DNA from 2 places in the Ensifer sp. EB106-05-01-XG146 genome. Region 1 is predicted to be linked to the other one. Evidence: riboswitches for the same ligand, from Rfam matches in the RefSeq annotation. Region 1 holds a riboswitch; the other holds the start of a gene.
What was found. Region 1 has a riboswitch for cobalamin ahead of nrdH (glutaredoxin-like protein NrdH). Riboswitches for the same ligand answer to the same signal wherever they lie in the genome.
Positions count from the first base shown of each region.

Region 2: linked by a shared signal. The riboswitch ahead of AC3WVQ_RS12150 (CbtB domain-containing protein) and the one ahead of nrdH (glutaredoxin-like protein NrdH) in region 1 are both predicted to bind cobalamin.

Region 1 covers NZ_JBYTDX010000002.1:1,597,316-1,602,331, reverse strand. The annotation lists gene nrdE (class 1b ribonucleoside-diphosphate reductase subunit alpha) at 1-941, opposite strand, end outside; gene nrdI (class Ib ribonucleoside-diphosphate reductase assembly flavoprotein NrdI) at 911-1,327, opposite strand; gene nrdH (glutaredoxin-like protein NrdH) at 1,340-1,561, opposite strand; cobalamin riboswitch at 1,950-2,175, opposite strand; gene AC3WVQ_RS27385 (acyl-CoA thioesterase) at 2,326-3,126, opposite strand; gene metE (5-methyltetrahydropteroyltriglutamate--homocysteine S-methyltransferase) at 3,123-5,016, opposite strand, start outside.
Region 2 covers NZ_JBYTDX010000001.1:2,450,279-2,455,294, reverse strand. The annotation lists gene AC3WVQ_RS12160 (ferric iron reductase) at 1-737, shown strand, start outside; gene AC3WVQ_RS12155 (CbtA family protein) at 776-1,573, opposite strand; gene AC3WVQ_RS12150 (CbtB domain-containing protein) at 1,771-1,947, opposite strand; cobalamin riboswitch at 1,989-2,250, opposite strand; gene AC3WVQ_RS12145 (TetR/AcrR family transcriptional regulator) at 2,249-2,941, opposite strand; gene AC3WVQ_RS12140 (NAD(P)H-binding protein) at 3,046-3,876, shown strand; gene AC3WVQ_RS12135 (anthrone oxygenase family protein) at 3,873-4,352, shown strand; gene AC3WVQ_RS12130 (SRPBCC family protein) at 4,422-4,988, opposite strand; gene AC3WVQ_RS12125 (ArsR/SmtB family transcription factor) at 4,985-5,016, opposite strand, start outside.

The sequences.
Region 1 (5,016 bases):
GGTGAGAACAGATACATGTCCTCGTTGTTGCGGGCGAGCTCGAAGGTGATGTCGGGGATGACGACGCCGAGCGACAGCGTCTTGATGCGGATCTTCTCGTCGGCGTTTTCGCGCTTGGTATCGAGGAAGCGCATGATGTCGGGGTGGTGGGCGTGCAGGTAGACAGCACCGGCTCCCTGGCGCGCGCCGAGTTGGTTGGCGTAAGAGAAACTGTCTTCGAGCAGCTTCATGACCGGGATGACGCCGGATGACTGGTTCTCGATCTGCTTGATCGGCGCGCCCATCTCGCGGATGTTGGTGAGCGACAGCGCCACGCCGCCACCGCGCTTGGAAAGCTGCAGCGCCGAATTGATGGCGCGGCCGATACTCTCCATGTTGTCCTCGATCCGGAGCAGAAAGCAGGAGACGAGCTCGCCGCGGCTCTTCTTGCCGGCGTTGAGGAAAGTCGGCGTTGCCGGCTGGAAGCGGCCGGAGATGATCTCGTCGACGAGATCGCGGGCAAGCCCCTCGTTGCCGCGCGCCAAGGCCATCGCCACCATGCAGACACGGTCTTCGTAGCGTTCCAGGTAGCGCTTTCCGTCGAAGGTCTTCAGCGTATAGGACGTGTAGTATTTGAACGCCCCGAGGAAGGTCGGAAAGCGGAACTTCTTTGAATAGGCATGATCGTAGAGATCGCGCACGAAGTTGAAGGAATACTGGTCCAGCACTTCCTGCTCGTAATAGCCCTCGGTCACCAGATAATCGAGTTTTTCCCGGAGGTTATGGAAGAACACCGTGTTCTGATTGACGTGCTGGAGGAAGTACTGTTTCGCCGCCTGCCGGTCCTTGTCGAGCTGGATCCGTCCCTCTTCGTCATAGAGGTTCAGCATTGCGTTCAGCGCATGATAGTCGAGCGCTGCTTCCGTCGCCTTCAAGGGGCGTTCGAGTGTCGTGACGTCCAAAATCGTTCCATCCCGTTTTTGACATTGGCGACGTCCTCGTCGGTCCCGAGCAGCTCGAACCGGTAGAGATAGGGTACCCGGCACTTGGCCGAAATCACGTCGCCGGCGATCCCGTAGGTCGCGCCGAAATTGCTGTTGCCCGCTGCGATCACGCCGCGGATGTGAGAGCGGTTGCCCGCGTCGTTCAAGAAGCGGATGACCTGCTTCGGCACCGCCCCGCGGCCATCGTCGCCGCAATAGGTCGGCACGATCAGCACATAGGGCTCTGCGACCGTAAGTGCGTCCATACCTTCCCTGAGCGGTATGCGGGCGGCGCGAAGGCCGAGCTTTTCGACGAAGCGATGGGTGTTTTCCGAGCGACTGGAAAAATAGACGATCAGGCCCATCGCCCGCGTCCTTCAGGAAAGCGCGCTGATCATGTCCGGGCGGAAACCCGCCCAATGCCGCTCGCCGGCGACGACGACCGGGACCTGCCGATAGCCAAGACCCTGCACCAGCGCGAATGCATCGGAATCCTCGGAGATATCGACGATGCGATAATCGATGCCTTGGCGGTCGAGCGCACGGGTTGTGGCGGTGCATTGGACGCAGGCTGGTTTGCTGTAGACGGTGATCGACATGGGTTCCTCGTGAGGGTCTGGCAAATGGGCGCAAAAAATCGTCGGATCGCGCGAACGCGAACCGTGGTGTTGGCGATTGGACACGAAACATCGCTCCCCGGTCGACTCGACCGGAGTTGACGTCGTCAAGCTGGCCCAAGGTCGGTTACGCAACCGGGCCGGCTCGTTTTGGTCGGGCGCTCAGGAATTCCGCGGATGCGGGTTTTCAAGGCGCGGCCTTTCGATCAGGCGCGCAACAACGCGCACCCGTCCGCAGAAGGTGGATCTGAACTGGAAGAAACTGGCATGACTTCACCCCGAAGCTTTCGACGGGCTGCCGGGGAGACGTCGAGACGATCGGGCAGGCTCATCCTGCCACGCACTCAACCCCTCCGGACACCCCGCCCGTGGACGTTTGGTGATCGAGGCAGGTCTCCTGGCTTACGGGTCAAAGCTTCCATCCCGACCTTCCCGAGGCCTCATGCCTCAGTGGTCCAAATCCGGACAGTCGCTCGCCGTCTACAGTTGCGGGGGCAGCTACGGCATAGCCTCAGCGGAAACTCGCCGGCGCACCGTATTCCCGTCTTAGCTCCCAATCCTTGCGAATCGGAAGAACCTCGAACACTAGATATAGTAGTTCATCGCAAATCTGCGTCAATAGGTTCCGTATGTGGAAGGCGGGGGTAGGAGGGTGGTTTCTTTTGCAGTGTGGATAACGGGGAGTAAACAGCCGGTTGGCACCAAGGTTGTGGATAGGGCGCCCCTGGTGCGGACGCCCCATTCCATCAAGCAGCGAAAGCGGCCACGGGCCGGTTGTCCTCGTCGACGGCGACCATAGCGAACGTTCCGGTAACAGTCCGCTGTCGCAGACCGGTGAGGAGCTCTTCCGACCAGAGTTCGACCTCGACGGCGGCTGAACTGCGACCCGTCCGCACAATGCGGGCGATGGGTTCGATGATCGAACCGATCATGATCCGGTGCTTGAAGTCCATACCGGTGCAGGAGGCAAGGACGGTCGCCCGGCGGCTCCGGCGCGTCGCGACGACGAATGCGGCCTTCGTCATATGCGCGAGGGCGTTGCCACCGCATATGGCGCCGAAGCTGTTGGCCTGGCCGGGAAAGACGATGTCGACCATGCGTAGGGTGCCCGCCTCTTCGGGCGTGTCCGTTGCCACATCGAGCGGCGGCAGCATCCAATCCGTTTCATCGGCACGGGGCATCGCGACCATGGTGAAGGTGCCCCTGCTGCAAAGGGCGCGGCTGCCGGTGGCGATGTCTTCCGCGATCATCTCGACCTCGACCACCATCGAGCGGCGCCCGACACGAACCGGACGGCCGCTGAAGCAGACGATCTGACCTATGCGCGCAGGCGCACGAAAATCGATGCGGTCGCAGGATGCGGTGACGAAGGGAACGCGCGCGTGGCGGGTGGCGACGATGAAAGCGATCCGGTCCATCGACGCGAGGGCGGCGCCACCAAAGAGCGTGCCATGGTGATTGGTATCGCCTGGAAAAACGATGTCGATCAGGGTTTGTGGCGCCGGGGTTTCCCCCGGCGCCATCGTGACTTCGTGTTGCCCCGTCATGCTTTGACGGCTTCGCGCGTATCGGCGGCAAAAGCCGCTCGAAGCGAGCGGGCGGCGGCGACCATGTTAACGAGCGCCGGCCGCGTCTCTTCCCAGCGCCTGGTCTTCAGTCCGCAATCGGGATTGACCCAGATCTGGTCCGGCGTGAGGCCCTCGGTCGCTTTTTCGATGAGATGCACCATTTCCTCGACGCCGGGCACGCGTGGTGAATGGATGTCGTAGACGCCCGGGCCGATCTCGTTCGGATAGGCCTCGTCGGTGAAGGCGCCGAGCAGTTCCATCTTCGATCGCGACGTCTCGATCGACATGACGTCGGCGTCCATCGCCGCGATTGCGGCCATGATGTCGTTGAACTCGGAGTAGCACATATGGGTGTGGATCTGGGTCGCATCGCCCACCCCGGCTGCACTGAGACGGAAGCACTCCACCGCCCAGTCGAGATAGGCCTTGCGATCGGCATTTCGCAGCGGCAGGCCTTCGCGCAGTGCCGGTTCGTCGATCTGGATGATGGCGATGCCGGCCGCCTCGAGATCCGACACTTCATCGCGCAGTGCTAGCGCGATCTGCCGGCACACCACGGAACGTGGCAGGTCGTCACGAACGAAGGACCACAGCAGCATGGTGACCGGACCCGTCAGCATGCCCTTGACCGGGCGATCGGTCAGCGACTGCGCGAAGGTCGCCCACTCGACCGTCATCGGGTTTGGTCGCGAAACGTCGCCGAAGATAACAGGCGGACGCACGCAGCGCGATCCGTAGCTCTGCACCCAGCCGCTCTGGGTGAAGGCGTAGCCCGAGAGCTGCTCGCCAAAATACTGCACCATGTCGTTGCGCTCGAACTCGCCGTGAACGAGTACGTCGATGCCGACCTCTTCCTGCCAGCGCACCGCCACTTCGGTCTCTCGGCGAAGATAGGCGGTGTAGTCGACATAGCTGAGTTCGCCTTTCGCATGCAGTGAACGGGCCTGCCGAACCTCCGATGTCTGTGGGAAGGATCCGATCGTCGTTGTCGGGAAGAGCGGCAATGACAGCTTCTTCGCCTGCAGTGCCCGGCGGCCCGCGAACGGGGACTGCCGCTCGCTGTCCGCATCCGTCAGCGCTTTCAAGCGCCCGGCGACCAGAGGATCATGGATCCTGAGTGAGGTGAGCCTCGCCTGGGCGGACGCGATCGAGGCGGCGAAAACGTGCTCGGAAATGGCAAGCCCCGGCTCGAAGGCGCTGGCAAGCAGGCTGAGTTCGTCGAGTTTCTGCGTACCGAAGGCGAGCCAGGAGGAAAGTTCCGGATCAAGCGCACGCTCCAGCTCGAGATCGATCGGCACGTGCAGGAGTGAGCATGAAGGTGCGAGCTCGATGCGGTCGCGGCCGTGGGCCGAAGTCAGAGGCTGCAGCCGGCGGAACAGGCTGGCCAGATCGGTCCGCCAGATGTTGCGGCCGTCGATGACCCCGAGCGATAGGACCCGGTCCGCCGGAGCCGATTGGATGAGCGTGTCGATCTGCTGCGGCGCGCGCACGAGATCGACATGCAGTCCATCGACCGGCAGCGCCAACGCCGTTGCCGTGTTGTCGCCGATCGAGCCGAAATAGGTCGCCAGCATGATCTTGAGTCCGGGCACGTCGGTGTCGAACGTGCGATAGGCGAGGTCGAGGGCGCGACGAACCTTGTCCGCGAGATCGAGCGCCAGGCAAGGCTCGTCGATCTGTACCCAATCGGCGCCGGCGTCAGCAAGCTCCGCCAGGACCCTCACGTAAACGGGCAGGAGCCGTTCGATCAGATCGACCGGATCGAAGTCGCCGCCCTTCGATTTGCCGAGCTTCAGCAGTGTCACCGGGCCGATGAGCACCGGGCGTGTGCGATAGCCGAGGGCTTGAGCTTCCTGGAAGGCTTCCAGC
Region 2 (5,016 bases), on a different contig from region 1:
GGCCGGCGGCCAGTGATTTCAGCGCGCCGGGCGACTTCTGGGCTGCGGGCAGCGCTGGCCTCGAGGCGGGGCTCGCCTATCAGGATTTCTTTGGGGTCGGCATGACCGACCGGATCCGGGCGGCGCATCTGATCGCCTTCTATAGCCGCCAGCTGAGCGTGGTCCTTGGCGCGTTCCATCTCGGCGCCGGGTTGCAGGCGGAGGTGGCCGGCATTCGTTTCGAGGATTGGACGCGGCTTCACCGTGGCGTCGAAATCGCGGGCAAGCGCTATCATTTTCGCCTGCATCCGCCGGCCACGGAGCGCCAGGGTGGCGAAGGCGTCAGCGCATTCGAACAGGGCTTCATCGCCCATCTGGCACCCGTCGTTGCGGTTCTGAAAGCGCGAGCAGGGCTGTCGAGCGGGGCGCAATGGCGGCTCGCGGCCGATGCCCTGGCCGGCGCGTTCCTGGAAATCGGCCGCGCGATCGGCGACGAGGCGCGCGGCATGGCCGAGGCGCTGGCGATCGTCAAACGACCGGGTTCGCGGCTCTACTCAGAGGAGCTCTGCTACGAGCAGATCGCGGCTCTCGATCCGGCAAGCGGCGCTGAGCTGTCGCGCCAGTATCGGATCCGTTGCGGCTGCTGTCTCTACTTCAAGACGGAAGGGGGCAGTTTCTGCGACACTTGCGTGCTGCTGGAGCCGGAAGATCGCCGCGCGCGGCTGGCGGCGCATCTCATGCAAAACGGCGGGACCTGAACCCCGCCGTCGCTTTGCTGACGATCTGTGATCAGTGATCACTGTGCCTTGACGAAGCGCTCGTTGATGAAGCCGGAGACGACGCCGAGCACGATCCAGAAGGCAAGCGTGGTGGCGAGTGCGGCAACCGCAAACTCGGCGCCGAGCACGGCCGGAACGTTGCTGGTGATATCGAGCGGCTGCGGCGCACCGTAGACATGGGGTGCTGCGATCAGCACCAGGCCTGCGACCTTGGAGACGATCTCCTCGCGCAGGACGACGAGATAGAGGCCGACGGCGGAGAGCGCCACGGTCACCAGCCACCAGGTCTGGCGGTCGCCGAGTTCGGCTGCCGGAAATCCCGGCAGTTCCGGCGGCAGACCGATCGCCGGCAGCATGTGCACGGCAAGCCAGCCGCAGGCGCCCCACAGCGCGCCGTTCCTGAGCGTGATCGGGTAGCCGATCACCAGGCTGACGCCGGCGAGCAGCAGGCCGAAGCCGGAACCTGTGACGAGGTTCGCCATCAGCGTGCCGGAGAAGCGGCTCATGCCGAACATGATGCCGCCTTCCTCATGCTCGCCCTCATGGGCATAGGCCGGGGTGATCGGCGACAAAGCGTCGAGGAAAGCGCCGAACGGCGACACGGCTTTGAGCGACGAATGCTGGTCGTGGTTTTCTGCGGCCGGCTGTGCCGCACCCGGCTGGGCGGCGGGCTGTTCGGTAGCGGCCGGTGCCTCGCCTTCGAATTCTTCTGCATGCAGGATCAGCGGTGTGACGCGCAGTTCCTGGGCGCCGGTCATGAAGACACCGGCAATCAATCCAGCCACGATCGCGGCCAGAAGCGTTCTGACAATCATCTTGAAATCCCTCGATAACGACAAAAGCCACGCCCTATGGCGTGGTCCTCGAGCCTTCCCATTTTCCCTATGCTGCGGATGGCCTTCGCGCGCCGGAAAAACCGGGATGCACGCAGCCCTCCATCCGGCTCGGGCCGGATGCGTTCAGGTCCGCAGATTGTTCGATGCGGAACGTTGTTCACGTTCCGGCGCATCGGTCAGTGGCAGGGGAAGCCGTAGGAGTGGCGGGTGTCGTGCGCCGTGTCGTGCAGCACTGCCGAGTTGGCAAGGCCGGCGCCAAAGACGAGGAATGCGCCGATGAAGAGCGCGATGACGCCAGCGGTCAGACGATCGCTGAGGGAGAGCGGGGTGCTCGAAATGGTAGACGTAGCCATGACAACCTCCGTGATGGCATCGGGAAATTCCCGGTTGGGCCCTATGCCCGTATCGAGTGGCAGGTTTCCTGGCTCACGGCGTTGGGCTCGATGCCCTCGATCTGCCTCGCCTTCCCAGCTCGGCCGCCCTCTCGCGGTCTTGCCAGTGGCTTCTTCCGGATCGCTCCGGAACGGTGGATCGACGTCGCTCTACAGTCGCGGGGTCGGCCGTGATTTGAATGCCCAGCTTGGGTCCATCCGTCACATTCCCGTTTACTCCCGAAACACGTTCGCGTCCCGGGAACCAATCGATCCCAGATGATTAGGATTGTGTCATGGAGTTGTCAATTGAGTGCGCGCCGCCGCGCGGTCCATCCGCGACAAAATCCTTGACGGTCATGCGTTTGTAGGCTTCGACGATCTGGTCACCCTCGGCCCGGTCGACCGAGACTGCAAGTCGCATGGTGCAGTCGCCGAGATGCATGATCAGGAAGGCGGCGCTGTCGATCTCTTCGCGCGGCGTCTCCGGCACAAGGCGGGCCCAGACATCGGCAAGCAGCTTTCCGCCGGCGCGGCTTTGCGCAAGATCGATCTCGCGCAGCGCCTTGTCGGCTTGCATCGCCGACCAGATGTCGCGCATGACCGGCTCGGCGAGGAACATGTCGTAGTAGATGTCGAACAGCAGCGAGAAGGCGTCGCGCAGTTCGGCTATCGACGTGACCTTGGCCAGTTCGGCCGCGATGCACTCGTTGCAGACCGCATTGTAGCGCTCGGCCAGCGTGCGCACGATTGCCGCCTTGTCGGGGAAGTACTGATACAGCGATCCGATCGAAATCCCAGCCTTTTCAGCGACTTCGCTCATGCGCATGGCGTCGCTGCCCTTCTCCTGGATGAGCGCCGTCGCGCAGGCAAGGATCTGCTCGACGCGCTCGCGGCTGCGCTTCTGGCTCGGCGTCCGGCGCAGCGCACGCTCGTCGTCGGCGGGAAGCGTGGCGGGACTTGCATCTGGAATCATGAGTAATGCTCACATTTTGACTTGACTCCTAAAATACGAGGATTTATCACATTTGCAAATGTGAGAGATGCTCATGTTTGTTGATGGAACCTCAGGAGGAAACGATGTCTCGGAAAGTCACACTGGTTTTGGGCGGTACCGGCAAGACGGGGCGGCGGGTGGCCGATCGCCTTCGGGAGCGGGGCATAGCGGTCCGCATCGGCGCCCGTTCGGCGTCGCCTTCCTTCGATTGGACGGATGAGGCGACCTGGACGCCCGCCCTTGAAAATGTCGATCGCATCTATGTCTGCTACCAGCCCGATCTGGCGGTGCCGGGCGCCGTCGACGTCATCGACCGGTTCTCGAGCCTTGCCGTTCGCTCCGGCATCAAGCGGCTGGTGCTCCTGTCGGGCCGCGGCGAGGACGAGGCGGAAGCCTCCGAGCGTGCGCTGCAGGCCTCCGGCGCCGACTGGACGGTCATCCGGGGCAGCTGGTTCTTCGAGAACTTCGACGAAGGCTTCCTGGCCGACGGCGTGGTGAGTGGTTCGGTCTTCCTGCCGGTGGACGAGGTCACCGAGCCCTTCGTCAGTTGCGACGACATTGCCGACGTGGCGGTTGAGGCCCTTCTGGACGATGCGCATATCGGCAAGGTCTATGCCTTGACCGGCCCGCGCCTGATGACCTTTGCCCAGGCCGTCGCCGAGATCGCCGCGGCCGCCAACCGTCGGATCTCTTATCAGGCCATTCCGGTTTCCGACTTCGCAGCGCATCTCAAGGCGGACGGCGTGCCGGATGACTATGTCGAACTCATCCGCTATCTCTTCACCTCGGTGCTCGACGGGCGCAATTCCAGCATGACGTCCGATGTCGAGCGCGTGCTTGGGCGGCGTCCGCGCGACTTTGCCGATTACGCCCGGGAAACCGCAGCAACTGGTGTTTGGAGTCTTGCCGCATGATCCCGCTGATCCCCGCTCTGGCGTTTGCCGCCGCGATCGGTTCCGGCCTGATGGCCGGGCTTTTCTTCATCTTCTCGGTCTGCATCATGCAGGCCCTGTCGCGGCTGCCGCCGGAGCAGGGGATCGCCGCGATGAACGCCATCAATGTCGTGATCCAGAACCCGATCTTCCTCAGCGCCTTCATGGGCACGGCGCTGCTCGCCCTGGCGCTCGTCGTCGTCGCCTTCATCTCGGGCGGCGAGGGCAGGTGGTGGCTTGCCGCCGGTGGCATTGCCTATGTCGTTGGCGTACTGCTGGTGACCATTGTCTTCAACGTGCCGATGAATGACGCGCTCGCCGCGGCAGCCCCCGGTCAGGCGGCGACCGATCTCTGGCATGAGCGCTATCTGACCGATTGGGTCTGGTGGAACCACGTGCGCACATGGGCCTCGATCGGCGCGCTGGCGTTTTTCGTTCTCGGTTTCGCCCGCACCTGACGAAAAGCGCCGGCAAGTCGATCCTTGCCGGCGCCTGCACGCGTCCTGACCTTCAAGCCCATCCCGCCGTCAGGGCTTCGGAATACGCGCGTCGTATTGCGCTTCAAGGTCGGCAAACTTGCTCCAGGAGGCTGCCGGCTTTTCGCCTTCGAGCAGAGCTCGCAAAATGTCGAGGTGTACGTGCCAGCCGGCGGAGAAGCTGGTCATGACCGCGCGGTCGGCGATGCGCTTATGGGTGACGACGAGCAGCACCTTGTCGCCGCGGGGGCTGAGCTCGAAGCGGACCTCCGACGGGGTGCCGGTCTCTTCGTTCCAGGTATAGGCCAGTAGTCGTGGCGGCTCCCAGGCGAGCACGTGGCCGTAATTGCGCACCTCGCCGGCGTGCTCGGCGTATTTCTGCGGTGGCCGATCGTCCTCCGTCGTCAGTTCCGAATGGCGGAAGACGTGCTCGACCTCGGCCCCTTCCTTCGATCCGATCGTTCCGGACGCCATCCAGAGCCGGCGCTTGCTTTCCTCCGTCAGATAGGACCAGACCCGCTCGATCGGGCCGGGAAGCAGGCGCTCGATGCGCACCGCGTCCGGTGCGACGACACGGCCGTAGTCGGCGCCGGCAAAGGCTGTGGCAGACGAAGTCATGGCTTTTCCTCCGGATCAGTTTGGATTG